4 regions of the Shinella sp. HY16 genome follow, and region 2 is predicted to be linked to each of the others. Evidence: riboswitches for the same ligand, from Rfam matches in the RefSeq annotation. Region 2 holds a riboswitch; each other region holds the start of a gene.
The links. A riboswitch is a leader RNA that binds a small molecule or an ion and turns the genes downstream of it on or off. The one in region 2 is predicted to bind cobalamin.
Positions count from the first base shown of each region.

Region 1: linked by a shared signal. The riboswitch ahead of nrdH (glutaredoxin-like protein NrdH) and the one ahead of K0P03_RS10395 (CbtB domain-containing protein) in region 2 are both predicted to bind cobalamin.
Region 3: linked by a shared signal. The riboswitch ahead of K0P03_RS28175 (ABC transporter substrate-binding protein) and the one ahead of K0P03_RS10395 (CbtB domain-containing protein) in region 2 are both predicted to bind cobalamin.
Region 4: linked by a shared signal. The riboswitch ahead of K0P03_RS17900 (hypothetical protein) and the one ahead of K0P03_RS10395 (CbtB domain-containing protein) in region 2 are both predicted to bind cobalamin.

Region 1 covers NZ_JAHYXL010000002.1:756,518-761,662, reverse strand. The annotation lists gene nrdE (class 1b ribonucleoside-diphosphate reductase subunit alpha) at 1-1,156, opposite strand, end outside; gene nrdI (class Ib ribonucleoside-diphosphate reductase assembly flavoprotein NrdI) at 1,144-1,539, opposite strand; gene nrdH (glutaredoxin-like protein NrdH) at 1,550-1,771, opposite strand; cobalamin riboswitch at 2,023-2,240, opposite strand; gene K0P03_RS24005 (cold-shock protein) at 2,457-2,660, shown strand; gene K0P03_RS24000 (MFS transporter) at 2,757-3,968, shown strand; gene cls (cardiolipin synthase) at 4,057-5,145, opposite strand, start outside.
Region 2 covers NZ_JAHYXL010000001.1:2,057,927-2,063,071, forward strand. The annotation lists gene cobU (bifunctional adenosylcobinamide kinase/adenosylcobinamide-phosphate guanylyltransferase) at 1-236, opposite strand, end outside; gene K0P03_RS10390 (CbtA family protein) at 238-1,032, opposite strand; gene K0P03_RS10395 (CbtB domain-containing protein) at 1,045-1,221, opposite strand; cobalamin riboswitch at 1,270-1,636, opposite strand; gene K0P03_RS10400 (peptidoglycan-binding domain-containing protein) at 1,716-3,671, opposite strand; gene K0P03_RS10405 (cobyric acid synthase) at 3,826-5,145, opposite strand, start outside.
Region 3 covers NZ_JAHYXL010000003.1:383,774-388,918, reverse strand. The annotation lists gene K0P03_RS28190 (pseudoazurin) at 1-123, opposite strand, end outside; gene K0P03_RS28185 (ABC transporter ATP-binding protein) at 120-923, opposite strand; gene K0P03_RS28180 (FecCD family ABC transporter permease) at 920-1,948, opposite strand; gene K0P03_RS28175 (ABC transporter substrate-binding protein) at 1,945-2,988, opposite strand; cobalamin riboswitch at 3,145-3,376, opposite strand; gene K0P03_RS28170 (MurR/RpiR family transcriptional regulator) at 3,403-4,257, opposite strand; gene K0P03_RS28165 (polyamine ABC transporter substrate-binding protein) at 4,314-5,145, opposite strand, start outside.
Region 4 covers NZ_JAHYXL010000001.1:3,643,736-3,648,880, forward strand. The annotation lists gene K0P03_RS17895 (GH36-type glycosyl hydrolase domain-containing protein) at 1-2,961, opposite strand, end outside; cobalamin riboswitch at 3,403-3,619, shown strand; gene K0P03_RS17900 (hypothetical protein) at 3,720-3,929, shown strand; gene metH (methionine synthase) at 4,013-5,145, shown strand, end outside.

The DNA of each region.
Region 1 (5,145 bases), on a different contig from region 2:
TGCGGCCGGCGATGGGGTTCGCGCGGTTCACCGTGTCCTCGAACATGATGTAGGGATAGCCGCTCTCGAACTGGATCTCGGCAAGGATCTGGAAAAAGTCGCGGGCCTTGATCTTCTTCTTGCGGATGCGGCCGTCCTCGACCATCTCGCGGTACTTCTCCGTCACCGAAATCTCGGTGAAGGCCACGCCGTAAACGCGTTCGATGTCATGCGGCGAGAACAGATACATGTCATCGTTGTTGCGAGCGAGCTCGAAGGTGATGTCGGGGATAACGACGCCGAGCGACAGGGTCTTGATGCGGATCTTCTCATCGGCATTCTCGCGCTTGGTGTCGAGGAAACGCAGGATGTCGGGATGATGGGCATGGAGATAGACCGCCCCCGCCCCCTGCCGCGCACCGAGCTGGTTGGCATAGGAGAAACTGTCCTCCAGCAGCTTCATGACAGGGATGACGCCCGACGACTGGTTCTCGATCTGCTTGATCGGCGCGCCCATCTCGCGAAGGTTGGTGAGGGAGAGCGCGACACCGCCGCCCCGCTTGGAAAGCTGGAGCGCCGAATTGATCGAGCGGCCAATGCTCTCCATGTTGTCCTCGATGCGCAACAGGAAGCACGAGACGAGCTCGCCGCGCTGTTTCTTGCCGGCATTGAGGAAGGTCGGCGTTGCCGGCTGGAAACGGCCGGAAATGATCTCATCGACGAGATCGCGGGCAAGCTGCTCGCTGCCGCGCGCCAGCGTCATCGCCACCATGCAGACGCGGTCCTCGTAGCGCTCAAGGTAGCGCTTTCCGTCGAAGGTCTTCAGCGTATAGGACGTGTAGTACTTGAACGCGCCGAGGAAGGTCGGGAATCGGAACTTCTTGTCATAGGCGTGGTCGAAGAGATCGCGTACGAAGTTGAAGGAATACTGGTCGAGCACTTCCTGCTCGTAGTACCCTTCGGTCACCAGATAATCGAGCTTTTCCCTGAGATTGTGGAAGAAGACCGTGTTCTGGTTGACGTGCTGGAGGAAGTATTGCTTTGCCGCCTGCCGGTCCTTGTCGAGCTGGATTTTTCCATCCTCATCGTAAAGGTTCAGCATCGCGTTCAGCGCATGATAGTCCAGCGCGGTGATTTCCGGCGTCTTCGTCGGTTTCTCGAGCGTCATCGTGTCCAAAATCGTTCCAGTCCCTGTCTGACGTTGTCGACGTCCTCATCCATGCCGAGAAGCTCGAAGCGGTAGAGATACGGCACACCGCACTTGGCGGAGATGACGTCGCCGGCGAGCCCGAAGGTCGCCCCGAAATTGCTGTTGCCCGCGGCAATCACGCCGCGAAGGTTCGCGCGGTTTTCCGCATCATTGAGGAAGCGGATCACCTGCTTGGGAACGGCGCCTTTGCCATCCTGGCCGCAATAGGTCGGCACGACGAGGACGAAGGGCGCGCGCGCCCTCAGCGCCTCGTCGGCGCGAAGGGGAATGCGGGAGGCCGGAAGGCCGAGCTTTTGCACGAAGCAATGGGTGTTTTCCGACCGGGAGGAGAAATAGACGAGCTCACCCATCGCCCCGCCCTCAGGCCAGTGCGCTGATCATATCAGGGCGGAAACCGGCCCAATGCTGCTCACCGGCAACGACGACGGGAACCTGACGGTAGCCGAGGCCCTGCACGAGCGCGAAGGCATCTGCATTCTCGGAGATATCGACGACACGGTAATCGATGCCGTGGCGGTCGAGCGCGCGGGTGGTCGCTGAGCATTGAACGCAAGCTGGCTTGGAGTAAACGGTGATCGGCATGGTTTCCTCATATTCTGGCGATTGGGCATGGAGGGGCGTTCGGTCATCCGCCGATGACCGTTCGTGAACTGAAAATAGATAGACGGCGGCCCTCAAGGACGGCCGGAGCGGGGCGCCGCTTACTCGCGCGGAGGCACTGGAAACAAATTCGACATGACTTCACCCCGAAGCTATTCATACGGAGCATCTGGGGAGACGGCGGGGCGGCATCATTCCACAACCCATCGCTCGCCTGCCGGACACCCCGCCCGTGGACGTTCATGAACAAGGCAGGTCTCCTGGCTTGCGGGTCGCGGCATCCGTCCGCCTTCCCAAGGCATTTGCGCCTCAGTGGCTTTGTCGAACGTATGCTCGCCGCTTACAGTTGCGGGGGCAGCTCCGGATTGACGCAGCCATCATGGCCACACCGGATTCCCGTCTTAGCCTCCGACTCTCTCGAATCGGAGGAACCTTGAACACTAGATATGGTATAGGACGCAATTCCGCCGTCAACAGTTAGCTCGATCGCTCGGTTGCGAAACGCAAGTTATCCCCATGACGGATGGCGAAAGCCCTTCGTCGCGAGCACTTTTCCAAGCCTAGATTTCCACAGACACCATTCCAGCGTGAATAAGCGGTTGCCGGACCAGCGTACGACGAATAAGCTCCTGCTGCGGCAAGGTGCCGCTCGATCACTGAGGATACCATGGCTACCGGAACGGTTAAGTTTTTCAATCAGGACAAGGGCTTCGGCTTCATCACCCCCGACAATGGCGGAGCAGACGTGTTTGTTCACATATCTGCGGTACAGTCCGGCGGCCCGCTGCGGGATGGCGCAAAGGTCAGCTACGACATCGGCCAGGATCGCAAGACCGGCAAATCGAAGGCTGAAAACGTTCAAACGCTCTAAGAGCGCGCGCTATTCGATGACGACCTCGGATGCGTATGGTTCATGGACGTCGCCACGGCGTTCGACCACCGCATCCGAACGGTCTCGAATGCAGATATGACCGTCGCCATCCGCACGCCCACGACGCAGCCGAGGACGCACCTCGCAGTTCTTGTGGTTTTGGGGCTAACCCATCTCCTCAACGATCTGATGCAGTCGCTGATTCCGGCTGCCTACCCAATCCTGAAGGATGCGTACGCGCTCGATTTCGTGCAAATCGGCCTGATCACCATGACCTTCCAGATTGCCGGATCGCTGCTGCAGCCGGTCATCGGCATGGTGACCGACAAGCACCCCGCACCCTATTCGCCTGTCGTGGGCATGATGTTCACCCTTTCCGGACTCGTGAGTCTCGCATTCGCCCACAGCTATGCGATAATTCTTGTCTCGGTGGCGCTGATCGGCATCGGATCATCCATATTCCACCCTGAGGCGACCCGTATGGCGCGCTATGCGGCCGGCGGCCGGCAGGGGTTGGCCCAGGGTCTCTTCCAGGTTGGCGGTCAGGCCGGAGGCGCGCTCGGCCCGGTCTTTGCAGCATTGATCATCGTGCCGTTGGGGCAGCCGAGCCTCGCCTGGTTCGCTGCCCTTGCCTTGCTCGCCATGACGCTTCTGGCCTGGATCGGCAGCAAACAGCGCCAGATCAGTGCCGAGTTCGCGGCAATGCGGATAGGTGTAAAGAAGGCGGGCGGAGCGGCACGCCATGCGCCCGCGACGATCGCCATCGGCCTCGTCGTCCTCACGGCACTCATGTTCACCAAGAACGCCTACGGCGAGAGCTTCAAGTCGTTCTACATCTTCTATCTCATGGAGAGGTTCGGCCTTTCCATCCCGGCGGCGCAGATGATGCTGTTCATCTTCCTGCTCGCCTCGGCCGTCGGCGCGCTTGTCGGCGGCATCGTCGGCGACCGCATCGGGCGCTACCGCATCATCTGGATTTCTGTCCTCGGGCCGCTTCCTCTGACACTGATGCTGCCTTATGCTGATCTGTTCTGGACGGGCGTGCTGACAGTGATGATCAACCTGATCATGGCCAGTGCCTTCGCATCGATCCTGATCTATGCAATCGAGCTGCTGCCACATCGCATCGGGTTGATCGGAGGACTGTTTTACGGCCTGAACTTCGGACTTGGCGGTATCGCCGCTGCCCTCCTCGGGATTTTGGCCGACCGCTATGGCGTCGAAACGGTCTATGCCATCTGCTCGTTCCTGCCGCTCGCAGGGCTCCTCGCCTGGTTCCTGCCGAAGATCGAGGAAGGCGGGGCCTAGCGACCTGAAGCGCTTGTCACAACCGCTCCGGAAACCGGAGGACGGCAATACCGCCGAAAGGGCGACGAGACACACATCTCCACCGAGGCTATAAAACGGGTCCGACGATGGCGAGGCCGTTGTTCCTCAGGCGCTTCCAGACAGACCAGCGTCCCACCTCCTCCGGCAGGATCTGCCGGCATCGCGCGAGATAGGCTTCCTGCCGGGCACGCAAGGTTGTTGTCAGGTCGACATCTTCGAGAAGGATGTTGTTCTCGTAGTTGAGATCGAAGCTGCGCCGGTCCATATTCGCCGAGCCGATCAGCGAGATGGCGCCATCCATGGTCAGGGTCTTGGCATGGAGCAGCCCGGCCTCGTACTCGAAAATCGTCACGCCTGCTTGGAGAAGGTCGAGATAATAGCTGCGGCTTGCCGCCGCGACGGCGAAGTCATCATTGCGCGCGGGAAAGATGATGGTCGTCTCGACACCCCGGTTGGCGCAGGCGCAAAGTGCGGCCTGCATGGCAGCATCCGGTACGTAGTAGGGTGTCGTTACGAAGAGCGAACGCTTTGCGGCATAGATCAAAGTCTCGAACATTTCCGGCATCGCGGAATTTCGGAATGTGGGGCCGGTGGCGACCACCTGGGCGGTAAAACCAGGTTTCGTATCCACCATCTGCTTGCGTAGGAGGTGCCCGATGTCGCCGCCGCCATTGCCCATCCAGTCGCTGGCGAAAAGATGCTGGTTCTGCCGTACCACCGGCCCTTCGAAACGCATCAGCACATCGACCCAGGGCGCGAATCTTGCTTTGGGCAGGAATTCGGGATCAGCGCAGTTCTGACTGCCGCAATAGGTGATGCGGTTGTCGATGACGGCGATCTTGCGGTGGTTGCGCAAGTCGATGCGGCCAGTGAGGGCGCGCAAAAGCGGATTGCCGATCACCAACGCCCGGCGGACCTCTACACCCGCTCCCGCCATATCGCGCCAGAGCGGGCCACGCACAAGCGCACGTGAGCCAAGATCATCGACGAGAACGCGACAGGCGACCCCGCGACGCGCCGCCCTTTGCACCGCCTCAGCGACCGCCGTGCCGTTACGGTCGGCGAGCCAGATGTAGAAGAGAAGGTGGACATGGTCGACCGCCGCATCGATATCCGCGACCAACGCTCTGATGGCGGCATCCGAGTCCTCCATCAG
Region 2 (5,145 bases):
GCGACGTCAGCGATGCGCGCGGCAAGCGCCAGCGGCTCCTCATGGGTTTGCCAGCCGTCGCCGCGATCCTCCCGGTGCCTTGCGATGCGCTCGCGCATCTCGTCGTCGAAGGCGCGGCCCGTGGCGATGTAATGACGCGAGAGGCCGGTCTCGGCGACCAGCCTCTCGGCAAAAGCGGATTTTCCGGAACGCGCGCCGCCCAGAACCAGGACGGCTCCGGGCGATGTCACTGTCATATCAGGCTGCCTTGGCGATCTTCTCGTTGGCAAAGCCGAGCGAGAGGCCGAGCACGATCCAGAAGAACAGGGTCGTGGCAAGGGCAGCGACGGCGAACTCCGCACCGAGCACGGCCGGAACGTTGCTGGAAATGTCGCTGGGCTGCGGGGCGCCATAGACCTGTGGCGCCGCGATCAGCGCAATGCCGATGACCTTGGCGACGATGTTCGGCTTGAGGAACAGCAGGTAGAGGCCGGCCGCCGACAGGATGACGGTTGCGATCCACCACACCTGGCGGTCGCCGAGATCGGCGGCAGGGAAGCCCGGAAGCTCCGGCGGCAGGCCGATGGCCGGCAGCATGTGCACGGCAAGCCAGCCGGCCGCGCCCCAGAGCGCGCCGTTCGCCACCGTGATCGGATGGCCGGACACGAGGCTGAAACCGGCAAGCAACAGGCCGAAACCGGCGCCCGTGACGAGGTTTGCCAAAAGCGTGCCGGAGAACCGGCTCATGCCGAACATGATGCCGCCTTCCTCGTGATCCTCGCCCTCATGGGCATAGGCGACGGAGACCGGCGAGAGCGCAGAGGCCATGTCGAGGATGACCGCGCCGAGCGAGGAATGCTCCTGCGTCTGTGCAGCGCCTTCCGTGCCCGTGGCCGGCGTCGTGCCTTCGGTTGCGGGTGCGGCTCCATCGCCGCCTTCGAACTCCTCGGCATGCAGGATGAGCGGCACGACTCGAGCCTCCTGGGCGGCTGTCATCAGCACGCCGGAGAACAGCCCGGCCACCAGGGCGGCCAGGAGATAACGAACGATCATGTCGAAAACTCCTTAGTGGCAGGGAAAGCCGTAGGAGTGACGCGTATCGTGTGCCGTGTCGTGCAGCACGGCGGAATTCGCAAGGCCCGCACCGAACACCAGGAAGGCGCCGAGCAGAAGAGCGAAAACACCGGCGACGAGACGGTCGTTTGCGGAAAGGGTAACAGAAGACGTAGTCGAAACAGCCATGACAACCTCCGTGCAGGCAGCGGGGAAACCTCCCCAGGTCGGACGAAATGTCCTTCACATTGGCTGGCAGGTCTCCTGGCTCGCAGCGTCGGGCGTTGAAAACGCCTGCGGGGCCCCCTCGCCTTCCCAGGCTAAGGCATCGCGAAAAGGCGGACGATTCGTAGAAGAAGAGGCGTCCAACCCCTGCTGATCGCGATGCCACCCAGTGGCTTTTCCGTCTGGTTCTCACAGCGCGAAACCAAGGCACCATCGCCCCGCTCCCCGCAGATCCTCCCATCCGGATGGGCGTCCCTCGCCACTCTACAGTCGCGGGGTCGGCCGTGATTGCAGCGCCCTGATTGGGTCCGCCGCGTCACATTCCCATTTACTCCCCGATCCGTTTCCGGATCCGGGAACCATCCAATAGTCTGGATGATTATGCTTCCACCCCCGGGAAGTCAATCGACCGGCAGCGTCATCACCTGTGCTGAAACCGCCGCCCGGCCGTCGTATTCTCAATAGCCGGGGATGATCACCAGACCGCCGCCATCGTTGTAGTAGCCGTCGTCGCGGTAGTAGCGCTCGTAGTAGCCATCGACCGGGCCTTCCAGCACGTCATAGTCCTGCTGGTAGCGGCGCTGGCGATTCTGCCGGGCCTCGGCATATTGCGCAGCCTGCCGAAGGGCACGGTACTGCTGGCGGGAAAGATAACCATCGGCGCGGTAGCCCGACGAGCCCTGCCAGGCGGCGATCGCCGAACGGGTGCGCGAACCGAAGACGCCATCGACGCCGTAGGTGTTGAAGCCGAGCATGCTGAGCCAGCGCTGCGCCTGGGCGCGGGTCGAGCGCTCCATATAGGCCTCGCGCCGGTCGACGATCGGCTGCTCGGCCTTGCGCTCAGTCTCGACAATCGCCGTTTCACTGTCCGTCCTGGGCTTTGCTTCCTGCCGGGCGGTGTTTGACAGCGCCGACAGGCGCTCGCGCGCATCGGCGACGAAGCGGCCGTCCGGATATTCGTCGAGATAGGCGCGGAAAGCCTTTTCCGAGCCGTCGAGCACGGCCTTCTGGAAAGTCTCTTCCTCGCGCTTGGCCGCATCGTCGGCCTGCTCGACGGCAAGGCCGCGGTCCTTCCTGTCGGCGCCCTGCGCTTCGTTTTCACGGGCGGCAGTCGCCGTGTCGTTCTCCTGCGCGGCACGCTCGGCGGCGGCCGCCTCCTCGGCGCGCTTTTCAGCCTCTTCTGCAAGGCGGGCCGCCTCGGCAGCCTTCGCCTCGGCATCGGCAGCCGCCTTCGCGGCTTCCGCCTTCAGCCGCTCCACCTCGGCCGCCTTTTCTTCGGCAAGCTTGCGTGCAGCGGCGGCCTCTTCCTCGATCCGCGCCTTCTCGGCCGCAGCCGCCTTCTCCGCTTCGACGCGCTTGGCTTCGGCTTCGCGCCGGGCCGCGGCTTCCTCTTCCGCACGCGCCTTTTCCGCAGCGGCCGTCTCTTCGGCCTTTCGTCGTTCGGCTTCCGCCTTCAGCCGGGCCGCTTCCTCCGCCTTGGCCTTGTCGGCGGCAGCCGCGGCCTCCGCTTTCAGCCGGTTGGCCTCGGCAGCCTGCTCTTCGGCGCGTTTGCGGGCAGCCGCTTCCTTCTCTTCCGTCTCCGCCTTCAGGCGTGCGGCCTCTTCGGCCCGGGCCTTCTCCGCCGCTGCGGCTTCCGCGCGCGCCTTCTCGTCGGCCGCAGCCTTTTCCTCGGCAAGCTTGCGCACTGCTGCGGCCTCTTCGGCCTTCTTCGCATCCGCCGCCGCCTTCAGGCGCGCAGCCTCTTCGGCCTGGGCCTTCTCCGCCGCTGCGGCTTCCACGCGCGCCTTCTCGTCGGCCGCAGCCTTCTCTTCGGCAAGCTTGCGCGCCGCCGCAGCCTCTTCGGCCTTCTTCACGTCCGCTTCCGCCTTCAGGCGCGCGGCTTCCGCGTCCGCCTTCGCCTTTTCCGCCTCCGCCGTTTTGCGCGCATCCTCCTCGGCCTTCAAACGGGCCGCCTCGGCGTCGGCCTTTGCTTTTTCAGCCTCGGCGGTCTTGCGCGCCGCTTCTTCAGCCTTGGCCTTTTCCACTGCGGCCTGTTCTTCCGCCTTCGCCTTCTCGGCCGCAGCAGCCTCGTCGGCCTTCGCCTTGGCGTCCGCCTCGGCCTGCTGTGCCGTGCCCGTCGCCGGCTTCGCCTTGGCGGCGGCCTGCAACTCGGCAATGCGCAGACGCGCCATCGAGGCGAAGGTGCCGTTCGGATACTGTTTCAGATAGCCTTCATACTGCGTGACATCGCTGCCCGCAGAGACCTTCTGCCAGAGGGAAAACTCCTCTTCCCAGCGCTTGCCGGCACTGCCGGCCTCCTTACCGGTGGCGCTCTGCGCAAAGACGGCCGCCGGCTGGCCGGCGAGCGACAGCCCGACGATGCCGGCAATGCCGAGCCGCACCAGAACGGAGCGTGCGAGAGGTCCAGAACCCATGTATCTCACCCTTTCGGATCGCGCGAAGGCGCCAGCACCCGGCGATCCCGGGCGGATTTCCGTCACTCCTCGCACCGAATTCTGGCGCAACTTTGGTGCGGCAGGCCGGCAGCGTAGGAACCCGATGGCTGTACGTTTCAGATGGGCGGTTTAATCAGTCCCGGCTTAAAAGACCGTCGAGCCAGTGCGGATCGAGAACGGCCTCCAGCTCCGCCGCAATACCATCGAGCGCCGCATCGACACTCTCGCGGTAATCGAAGCCGCCGCCCTCAATGCCGAAATCGGCCAGCAGCCGCGCACGGTAGGCGTCGCTCGACAGGAGGCCGTGCAGATAGGTGCCCATCACCCGCCCGTCGGCCGAGACCGCACCGTCCGGCCGCCCGTCGATACGGACAGAGGGGCGAAGCGTATCCGGCCCGGTGGTGCGGCCGAGATGGATCTCATAGCCCTCGAGCGGCACATCATATTGCAGGGAGCGGGCCGCGCTGTTGCGCACGGTCTTTTCCGGCGCCATCTCGGTCTCGACCGCCAGCAGGCCGAGGCCCTCGACCGCGCGCGCGCTGCCCTCGATGCCAAGCGGATCGGCGACGCGGCTGCCGAGCATCTGGTAGCCGCCGCAGATGCCGATGACCCGGCCGCCGCGCCGCATATGCAGGGCAAGGTCTCGGTCCCAGCCGGCAGCGCGAAAATCCGCAAGATCCGCGATAGTGGATTTCGAGCCCGGCAGGACGACGAGGCCTGCATCGGCCGGAAGCCGCTCGCCCGGCCGCACGAAGACGAGGTCCACCTCCGGCTCGGCCTTGAGCGGATCGAGGTCGTCGAAATTGGCGATGCGCGAGAGGACGGGCACGGCGACCTTCAACGCGCCGCCACCGCCCCTGGCGAGGCGCTCCAGCACGACCGAATCTTCGGCCGGCAGGCGCGCGGCCTCTCTCAGCCACGGCACGACGCCGAAACAGGGCCAGCCGGTGAAGCGGGCGATCTCGGCAATGCCGCTGTCGAACAGCGTCCCGTCGCCCCGGAACTTGTTGATGAGATAACCGGTGACCATGCGCCGGTCTTCCTCCGGCAGGATGGCATGGGTGCCGACCAGCGAGGCGATGACGCCGCCGCGATCGATATCGCCGACCAGCACGACCGGCACGCCGGCGCGCGTGGCAAAGCCCATATTGGCGATGTCCCCGGCCCTGAGGTTGATTTCCGCCGGCGACCCCGCGCCCTCGACAACGACGAGATCGGCGCCGGCGGCAACCGTCTCGAAACTTTCCATGACGGCGCCCATCAGCTGCGGCTTCAGCGCCTGGTAGTCGCGCGCCTTCGCCTGCCCGAACACCCTGCCCTGCACGATGATCTGGCTGCCGACATCCGATTGCGGCTTCAGGAGAACCGGGTTCATGTGCACGGAGGACGGCACGCGGGCAGCCAGCGACTGCAGCCATTGCGCCCGGCCGATCTCGCCGCCATCCGCCGAGAC
Region 3 (5,145 bases), on a different contig from region 2:
TTCGAAAACCATGGAGCCCTTTTCGCCGCGATTGCGCATCTCGACCCGGAAGGTTTCAGCGGCGACGGGGGCGGCTTGGAGAAGTACGGCGATGGCCGCAGCCAGGAGGAAACGGGTTTTCATCTTGCCTCTGCAACGAGCTTGAGTTTGGCAGGCCGGGGCTCTGGCCGGCGATAGCGAATGAAGCAGCCGCCGGCGCTGTCGCGCTCGACATCCACGGTGACGCCGAAGACATCGTGCAGGCGCTGCGGCTCCAGCACCTTTGCAGGTGTACCGAGCGCGACGATGCGGCCGCCCTGCATGACGGCGATGCGGTCGCAGAACATGGCCGCGTGATTGAGGTCGTGCAATGCGGCAACGACGGTCAGATCCTGTTCGCGCACCAGCTGGAGCAGGCCGATCTGGTGGCCGATGTCGAGATGGTTGGTCGGCTCGTCGAGCAGGAGGATCGGCGCCTGCTGGGCGAGCGCGCGGGCGATGTGCAGCCGCTGTCGCTCGCCGCCGGAAAGCGTGTGCCACAGCCGGCCGGCAAAGTGCGCCATGTCGACCTCCTCCAGCGCCCTGTCGACGATGGCATCATCCGCCCGCGACCAGGGCGTCAGCGCGCCGAGATGCGGCGTGCGGCCGAGTTCGACCGCCTGGCGCGCAGTGATACGCTCGGTCGTCTCCGCCTGCTGCTCGACGAAGGCGATGCGGCGGGCTATGGCTTGCCGGCCGTGGGCCGAAAGCGGCGAGCCCTCAAGCGTTACCAGACCCGCCTGCGGCTTGCGGATGCCCGCCATCAACGCCATCAGGCTGGTCTTGCCCGAACCATTGGGTCCGATGATGCCGAGAAATTCGCCGGGACGCACGTCGAGCGAGACGTCGGTGAGGATGGTCGTGCCGCCGGCCGACCAGCAAAGACCTTTTGCCGAAAGGGTCACAGGGCCGATCTCCTTTGGCTGAGGATGAGCGCGAAGGCCGGCGCGCCGAACAGCGCGGTGATGACGCCGATGGGCAGCACCTGGCCGGGAATGATGACCCGCGACAGCACGTCCGCGGCAATCATGAAGATCGCGCCGATCAGCGCCGATGCCGGCAGCAGCAACCCGTGGCGGACACCGACGACCATGCGCGCGGCATGGGGAATGACGAGGCCGACGAAACCGATCGACCCGACGATGGAGACCATGACGGCGGTCATCAGTGCCGAGACGGCAATCAGCACGACATAGACCCGGCGCACCGGAATGCCGAGCGAGGCCGCAGATTCCGTGCCGAAGGTGAAGGCATCGAGCGCGCGCGCATGCCAGAGGCACACGACAAGCCCGAGAAGCGCAACCGGCAGCGCCAGCCAGACATCCGGCCAGCGCACGCCCGAGAGATTGCCGAGCAGCCAGAACATGATGCCGCGTGCCTGTTCCGCATTGGCCGCCTTGGTGACGATGAAGGAGGTCAGCGCATTGAAGAGCTGCGAACCGGCGACCCCTGCAAGGATGATCGCCCCCGTACCGCGGCCTGCGCGAACCGCCAGCGCGCTGACGAGACCGAAGGCGACGAGCGCCCCGATAAAGGCACCGATCGGCAGTGTCAGGATACCGGCGCCGATGCCGAGGATCGCCACCGCGACAGCGCCCGTGGAGGCACCGGCGGAAATGCCGAGAATGTAGGGATCGGCCAGCGCGTTGCGCAGCAGCGACTGCAGGATCACGCCGCAGATCGCGAGCGCCGACCCGCAGCAGGCCGCAACCACGGCGCGGCTCAGCCGGTAGTTCCAGACGATGCCCTCGTCTATCGGCTCGATGGCGTGCCCCGCCTGCCAGAGGCGGTTCGCCACGGTCTTTGCCACGACGTCGAGCGGAATGGCAGTCTCGCCCACCGCCGCGCCCACCCCGAGCGCGGCGACAAGCAGCACGAGCGCCGCAAGAGCGACACCCGTGCGCAGCAGGATGGGGCGATCAGCCGTCACTTCGCGAGGCCAGCCTTCTCGATGGCGTCGGCAAGCACCTCGATGCCCTCGATCGTGCGGATCGTCGGGTTCATCGCCTGGGCGTCCATATCGACGACATGGCCGTTCTTCACGGCCGGCATCAGGCTGGCGACGGGATCTTCCTTGAGAAACGTGTGCTTGACCGCGACGTCATCGGCAGGGAAGCGGCGGCGCTCCATCTTGCCGGCAACGATGATGCTCGGATCGGCCTTGGCGACGGTTTCCCAGCCGACCGTCGGCCATTCCTCGTCGCTCTCGATGACATTGCGGATGCCGAGCGCCGACATAATGTAGCCCGGCGCGCCGTTGCGCCCGGCGACATAGGGGTCGATGTCGAGTTCGGCGCTGGAGAACCAGAAGACGGCGGAAAGCTTGCCATCCGCCGAAGCGATCTTCTTGCGCGCCGCGTCTTCGCGCGCCTTGAGGTCGGCGATGACTTTCTCGCCCTGATCCTGCACATCAAAGATCTGCGCCAGTTCGCTGATTTCCTTGTAAATCAGCTCCATCGTGAAGACCGTCTTGCGCACCCCGTCGCCACCACCGGAATTGTCCTTGCCGATGCAATCGGCCGGCGAGGTGTAGACCGGGATCTTCAGTTCATCGAACTGCTCTGGCGTCGCGACGATGCCCTCCGGACCGACATGCCACTGGAACTGCGCCGTCACGAGGTCAGGCTTCTTGGCGACGACGCTCTCGAAGCTCGGATCGTTGTCGGCAAGGCGCTCAACCTTGGCGTTGGCATCCTCGTAACCCGACAGCACCGGGCCGATCCAGACCGCCGTGCCGACCATGCGCTCGCCAACGCCGAGGAGATACAGGATTTCGGTCGAGCTCTGGCCGAGCGAGACAGCCCGTTCCGGCGCCTTCTCGAAGGTGACCTTGCGGCCGCAATTTTCCAGCGTCAGCGGATACTGCGTCGCGGCCGCCTGAGCGGCGCCCGCTGACAGGGCAAACACGGCGGCACCGGCCAGCGCGGAAACGAGGGATGCGGCGCGCACGGCCGCAGGCAGAATGGTCATGGGTTTCTCCCGAATGAAGGAAAGCGTGCGGGCTCAGCCGAGGCGCCGATGGCGGCGAATCGAGTGCGGTCGGGAGAAAACGAATGAAATTCTGCCGTTGCCGGCAGCCAGGGTCGTCATGGCGTCTCCTGTTCCGGGCATCCCCGCCCGTGACTTGGATTTTTTACGACGACGGCAGGTCTCCTGGCTCACGGATATCTGCTGCCTGTCTGCCTTCCCGCGGAAAACCGCAGTGGCATGACGCGAAAACGCGTCCGAGGACAGGCGGCAATCCGCCTACAGTTGCGGGGGCAGCCACGGAATGGGTCCCTGTTGGGTCGTCCGCACCGTGTTCCCTATTAATCCCCTCGGAGTCATCCTTCGGGGAACCGTCGATCCATCCTTAGTCCGCCGCGCTCGGCAGCGTCAAGGCGCTCAGCTCTCGAAATCCCCGAAGACATCCTGCAGGCGGGTGAGCGTATCGACGCGCTCGCTCACCTCGTCGCCCTTGAGCACGATGATGTTGCTGAGCATGAGGTCCATGACCGCCGTCATGGTGGCCGCGCCATCCCAGAGCGGCCCGTGCGAGCCTGGCACGACGAGGCAGACGTCGGAAACCTCGGGCCCCCAGGGGCAGAATTCATCGGTCAGCAGCACCACCTTGACGCCGGCCCGCCGGGCCTCCAGCGCCAGCGGCCGGGCTTTTGCCGCAAAGCGGCGCACGTCATGCAGGAAGAGCAACCGGCCCTCGACGGAGCCGTCGAGCAGTTCCGCATAGGTGCCGTTGAGGCCGTCGACGAATTGCACGCGCGGGCGCGTATAGGAAAGCTGGCTGGCGAAATATTGCGCGATGCCGCGTACGTTCTGATAGGCGGCAACGTAGACCTCGCTCGCGCCGATCAGCGCGTCGATCGTCTGCTGCCATTCCGGCGCGCTGGTGATGGCATAGATCTGGCCGAGATTGTCGATCTGCTGCTGGATGAGGCCGGCGAGGAGCTTTCCCTCCTTGCGGTCCTGTTCCAGCGAAGCGACTTGGGCCTTGACTTCCCAGGCCGGATTGGAGCCGCCGCGGCGCAGCTCGCTCTTCAACTCGTCGAGGCCGTCAAAGCCCATGCGGCGCAGATAGCGGCCAATGGTCATCGGCGAGACCTGAAGGCGCTGGGCGATCGAGCGCGCGGTCTCGAAGGGGAGTTCGGCGATGTTGCGCTCGATATAGTGGGCGATCAGCTTGTCGGATTTGGACCGCCTGAGATCGTCGGACTGAACGAGCTTCAGAATGCGTTTCGACACGTCGCCCTCTCCCAAAAATCCCGCCCGCCGAAAAGACGGGCGGGGATCGCGCATGGTCACTGCGCCGTCTTCACCCGCGTCCAGACACGGTCGAGCTGGCGGAGCGCCGGGCCCAGATCCTCAAAGATCTGGAGACGCGCCATGGTCTCGGCGGGCGGATTGATCTCCTTGCTATTCTTGATCTTTTCCGGGGTCAATTCCCGCGCCGGCACGTTGGCCGTGCCGTTGGTCTGCTGCGAGACGTTGAGCGCGGCGATTTCCGGGCGGGTGTAGAATTGCAGGAATTTGATCGCGTTTTCCTTGTTCGGCGCGCTCTTCAGCACGCAGACGTCCTCCTGATACATCGTCGCCCCCTCCTCGGGGATGACATAGCCAAGGTCCTTCTCGTCGCCGAAGACATCGACCATCGCGCCGACGAAGAAGTGGCCGGCGGCGACGTCGCCGGATTGCACCATCGGCCGCGTGTCATAGGTGAAGGCCGCGACATAGGGCTTCATGGCGATGATCGTTTCCGCCGCCTGCTGCAGTTCCGCCGGATCGGTGGAGTTGATCTTGTGGCCATTCAGCATCAGGCCAACCGCCAGAACCTCGCGCATGTCGTCGAGCAGCGTGAATTTCAGCCCCTTGGCCTTCACCGTCTCGATCAGGTCCTTCCAGCCGGTGACGTCCTTGCCGAGGATCGTGCGGTTGTAAAAGATGCCAACCGAGCCCCAGGCATAGGGCAGGCAATATTCGCCCTTCGGGTCGCTTTTGGCGCGCAGGAACGCGGGATCGATGTTCTTGAACCCCTCGAACGTATTGATGTCGGTCTTTTCCAGAAGCTCCAGCTTGGCCATGATGTCGTGCATGTGCACGGAGGGGAAGACGATGTCGTAGCCCGTCGCGCCG
Region 4 (5,145 bases), 1.6 Mb from region 2:
CTGGTCCTCGGTCTCGGCTGTCTGGCTGACATACCAGGCGATCATGGGCGACAGAGCCCAGACGAGCGCAAAGGGTATGCCGATGTAAGGAAGGCCCGTATCCGAAATCATGGCAAGCGCCACGGAAAGGGCGGCAAGCGCCGGAGCCTGCCACATCGACTTGTAATGGGCGAGAATACCGCCGCGCGCCGCGCTGTCGGCCTGCGCGGCCGTGCGCCATTCCAGCATCAGCTTGCGGCTGACCAGCGTGCGATAGAGCGAACGCACGATGGCATCAGCCATCAGCGCCGCCGAATGGGCGATGAAGACGATACGCAGCGCCACCTGTGCGTTGGCCGCCCGGATGTCGGAGATCACGCGATGCACGTGCGCGCGGGCGACAATGTCGTTGCGGCGCGGCATGACGCCTGAAATCAGCGAGAGCGTGGGGGCGACGAAAAGCAGGAAGATCAGCACGAGCTGCCAGATCAGCGCCTGGCGCGGCTCCATGTAGTACCAGCCCATCACGGAGGCGACGAGCCAGCCGATCGGGATGAGGCTGCGGCGCAGGTTGTCGTACATCTTCCAGCGACCGAGCATGGAAATGCCGCTCGACGGGCCGAAAATATACGGCAGCAGCTGCCAGTCGCCACGCGCCCAGCGATGCTGGCGCGAGGTCTCGACGCCGTAGCGCGTCGGGAAATCTTCGACCAGCTCGACATCCGTCACCAGCGCGCAATGCGCCAAGGAGCCTTCGAGCAGGTCGTGGCTGAGCACCGAGTTTTCCTCGATGCGGCCCTTCACCGCCGCCTCGAAGGCATCGACATGGTAGAGGCCCTTGCCGGTGAACGTGCCTTCGCCGGCGAAATCCTGGTAGACGTCGGAGACCGTGAAGACGTAGGGGTCGATGCCGCGGTCGGCGGAGAAGATGCGCTGGAAGGTCGAGGCTTCCTTGCCCGTCGTCAGGGACGGCGTGACGCGCGGCTGCAAAATGCTGTAGCCGGCGGTGACTTCGTTCTTTTCCGTGTCGATGACCGGACGGTTGATCGGGTGGTGCAGCTTGCCGACGAGCTTGGTCACCGCATCGCGCATCAGGCGCGTGTCGGAATCGAGCGTCATGACGTATTTCACGTCCGCCGGCACGATGTTGGCGCCCGGCAGGAAGGTCGTGTCGCCGTCACCCCGCAGAAGGAGGTTCAGCTCGTGCAGCTTGCCGCGCTTGCGCTCCCAGCCCATCCAGCACCCCTCGGACGGGTTGAACAGGCGGCGGCGGTGCAGGAGATAAAAGCGCGTGCGGCCGTCATAGGCATAGCGCGCTGAAAGCATCGCGATCTCGCGCTTGGCATAATCGAGCACGTCGAGATCGGCGGGGGATTCCTCCGCCTGGCTGTCCGCCCAGTCGCTGAGCAGCGAGAAATAGATCTCGCCGCGCGGATTGGCGAGATAGTGGACTTCGAGATTGCGCACCAGTTCGTCGACATGGTCGCGCTTGGAGATCAGACACGGCACGACGACGAGCGTGCGCGCATCCTCGGGAATCCCGTCCTTGAACTCGTAGCCGACAAGGCGCGACGGCGTGACGAAGAAGGTGACAAGCGTGTTGAACAGGCCCGTCGCCCCTTCGGACGCCGGCAGCGCGAAAAGCACCAGCATGATCAGCCATGCGCCGTCGGGAATGTCGAGCTGATCGAGGAAATAATAGACCGCGATCATCGCCAGCAGCGTCAGGATGATATTGGGTCCGGCAATGGCGAACCAGTCGAGCTTGCGGCCGAAACGCACGATGCGCTGGACGATCGACGGCCGGTAGCCGATGCGCTTTTCGAGCAGCTTCCGCTTCTTACCCACGAGGAAGGCGGCGACATTGGCCTCGTAGTCGAGGTCCTCGACATGCGCCGCGGCGTCTTCCGCGGTCATCGCCAGTGCCGTCTCGGTCACCTCAAGCTCGGTCTTGCCGGATCTGCGGGCGAAGCGCTCGATCGTGTTGCGGTACTTGTTGCGCGAGCCGAAATCGAGGTCGCTGTAGTCGGACCCCTGGCGCAGCGCCTCGTCGAGGCGGCTGACGCTTTCGAACCAGACCGGCCACTCGGTATCGTCCACCGAGCGCAGGCTCTTGATGAGCGAACTCATCGTGACGTTGCCGGAGGAGAGGCGGTTGTTCTCCGCGACGATCAGTTCTTCGAGGTCGCTGCCGCGGCTCTCGATCTTGCGCTCCAGCCACTGGATCACCGCGCCGGAGGCCTGGAGGCCATCGCGCAGGCGATAAAGCAGCTGGATGACGAACGTATTGTCCTCGATGAAGCTTTCCAGCGACTGGAGATGCGCGATGGACTTTTCCGGATCGTTGAGGCGGATCAGCTCATCGGCCACCTCGTTGGCCTTGAAACGCATCTTGCGCGAACGCTCGACGCGGCTCGAAATGCGGCGGAGGTTTTCAAGCAGCACGAAGCGGATGAAGGAGGGCAGCGCCCAGAGCTCGCCGATCTTCAACGCGTCGATCTTCTGGAAGCCCTGAACAAAAGCCGTCAGCCCCTCATGCGAGACGCCGCTATGGGTGTGCGCGACATAGAGCCAGGCAAGCGCCAGCGTGCGCGGCATCACCTGCCCTTCGATCTCGATGGTCGGAAGCTGGCGATAGAAGCGGCGCGGAAAATCGCGTCGCACTTCCTGGATCGCCTCTTCTACGACGTAGTAGTTGTCGAGCAGCCATTCGGCCGCCGGCGTGATCTGCGCACCGGCTTCGACATCCTTGGCCGTGGCGCGATAGACGCGGAAGATTTCCTTCTCGTTTTCCTTGTGCCGGGCGCGGAATTCGAAAGGGTGGAAGCCGGGCAGCGCCGCGGTCTTGTCGCGCGCCAGCGCTTCACCGCAATCGGCGAGCTCCTCCAGCGACAGATAGGTGGCGCGGATCGAATCGTTATAATCGATCTGCTTGGCGTCGGCGTCGCGCGAAGGGGCTTGCGGCGTATTGTGAAGGGGCATGTTTCTGATTCTGGATCCGGCCATATGGAACCATCCGGCGACGGCCTTTGCGCCGAACGGTTTTTTGCGGGCAGGTTTCATCTCGGTGCCGCGATCAGCCATGTGACCAAACAGCGCCCGGACGGCGCGATTGGAATGGACATGGCTCAAGCGACACGCTGGTTGGCATCCTGGCCGCGTGGTGCATGAAAACGGCATTTTTTAGCCGTAAGGACAGAGACTTGCAACATGTCAACATGACCGGATGGCGCAGCATCGACCCTCATCTGCGGTTTTGGTGAATCGTGCGCCCCTCGCAGGAGGCGAGCGGACGCAAGGAGCAGGAGAATGGCAAATGGATGCGGCAGGAAAAAGTTCCCGCCCGCCCATCTGGCTGCCCGCCAAGCTGTGTCCAAACCGCCGAACGGAGCCTTGCACCATTGACTCGGTGCCGGCGCCAAGCCAGTTTGACGCCGTCAGGGTCTTCCGAGTCGATTGGCTCGGAGGCTAAGAGGGAAGCCGGTGCGATGCTCCGAAAGGAGCACCAAGACCGGCGCTGCCCCCGCAACTGTGAACGGCGAGCTGCTGTCGCTCCATGCCACTGGTGGATTTCACCGGGAAGGCGAGACAAACGCGATGACCCGCAAGCCAGGAGACCTGCCCTGACAGTCGTAACGTCCATGGGCGGGGTGTCCCAGTGGTGCGCTTGCTTGTCGCCTCCGGGCGAAGTTCCAGCAGCGTGCGTCCGGTCATCCCCCAATTTTCCGATTGGGGAAGAAATGCTTGCCATCACCGACAATGGTTTCGCCGGGAAACCGGAATCCATCTTCATCTCCTGGCTGCTCTGGCAGCCGCACGGCGCCGACCTTGCCGTCGAGGCGCTGAAGGAGGTCCAGAAACTCTCGCGCTATGAAAAGGTCGATCCCGACATCGCCAGACTGAAGGCGCTGTTCGCCTCCCTGGCCGGGTCGAATCGACCGATGCACTGACTGATAAGGCATAAAGACATATTGACATAAAGATATCTTTATGTGATTTCCGGTGCAGGATTATTGCACCGGAGGGCTTTGCCGTGGCCGAATCGCACCTGGACACCCTGTTCGGACCTGAACTGCCGCCACGCGATGGGCGCGAGATTCTCGCTGCCCTTCAGGCCGCCGCACGCGAGCGCATCCTGGTGCTCGACGGCGCCATGGGCACGGAAATCCAGACGCTGAAGCTGGTGGAAGAGGATTTCCGCGGCGATCGCTTCGACGACTGCGCATGTCACCAGCAGGGCAACAATGACCTCCTGACACTGACCCAGCCCGGCGCGATCGAGGACATCCACTATCGCTACGCGTTGGCCGGCGCGGATATTCTCGAAACCAACACCTTCTCCTCCACGACCATCGCCCAGGCCGATTACGGCATGGAGGACATGGTCTATGAACTGAACCGTGACGGCGCCCGCCTTGCCCGCCGCGCCGGCCTCAGGGCCACCGAAAAGGACGGCCGCCGCCGCTTCGTCGCCGGCGCACTCGGCCCGACGAACCGCACGGCCTCCATCTCGCCTGACGTCAACAATCCCGGCTACCGCGCCGTCACCTTCGACGACCTCAAGCGCGCCTATGCGGACCAGCTGCGCGGCCTCATCGACGGCGGCACCGACATCATCCTGATCGAGACGATCTTCGACACGCTGAACGCCAAGGCGGCGATCTTCGCCACCCGCGAAGTCTTCGAGGAAAAGAGCATCGAGCTGCCCGTCATGATCTCGGGCACGATCACCGACCTCTCGGGCCGCACGCTGTCCGGTCAGACGCCGGAGGCCTTCTGGAACTCGGTACGCCACGCCGATCCCTTCTCCATCGGCCTCAACTGCGCACTCGGTGCCAACGCCATGCGCGCCCATCTCGCGGAGATCTCCTCCGTCGCGCAAACCTTCGTCTGCGCCTATCCCAATGCCGGCCTGCCGAACGCCTTCGGCAAATATGACGAGACGCCGGAGGAAATGGCCGCCCAGATCGAGGGCTTCATGCGCGATGGCCTCGTCAACATCGTCGGCGGCTGCTGCGGCTCGACGCCGGACCATATCCGCGCCATCGCGGCGGCCGCCGCACGCCACGCACCGCGCGCAATCCCCGACATCCCGCGCCACATGCGTCTCTCAGGCCTCGAGCCCTTCACGCTGACCGAGGCTATCCCCTTCGTGAATGTCGGCGA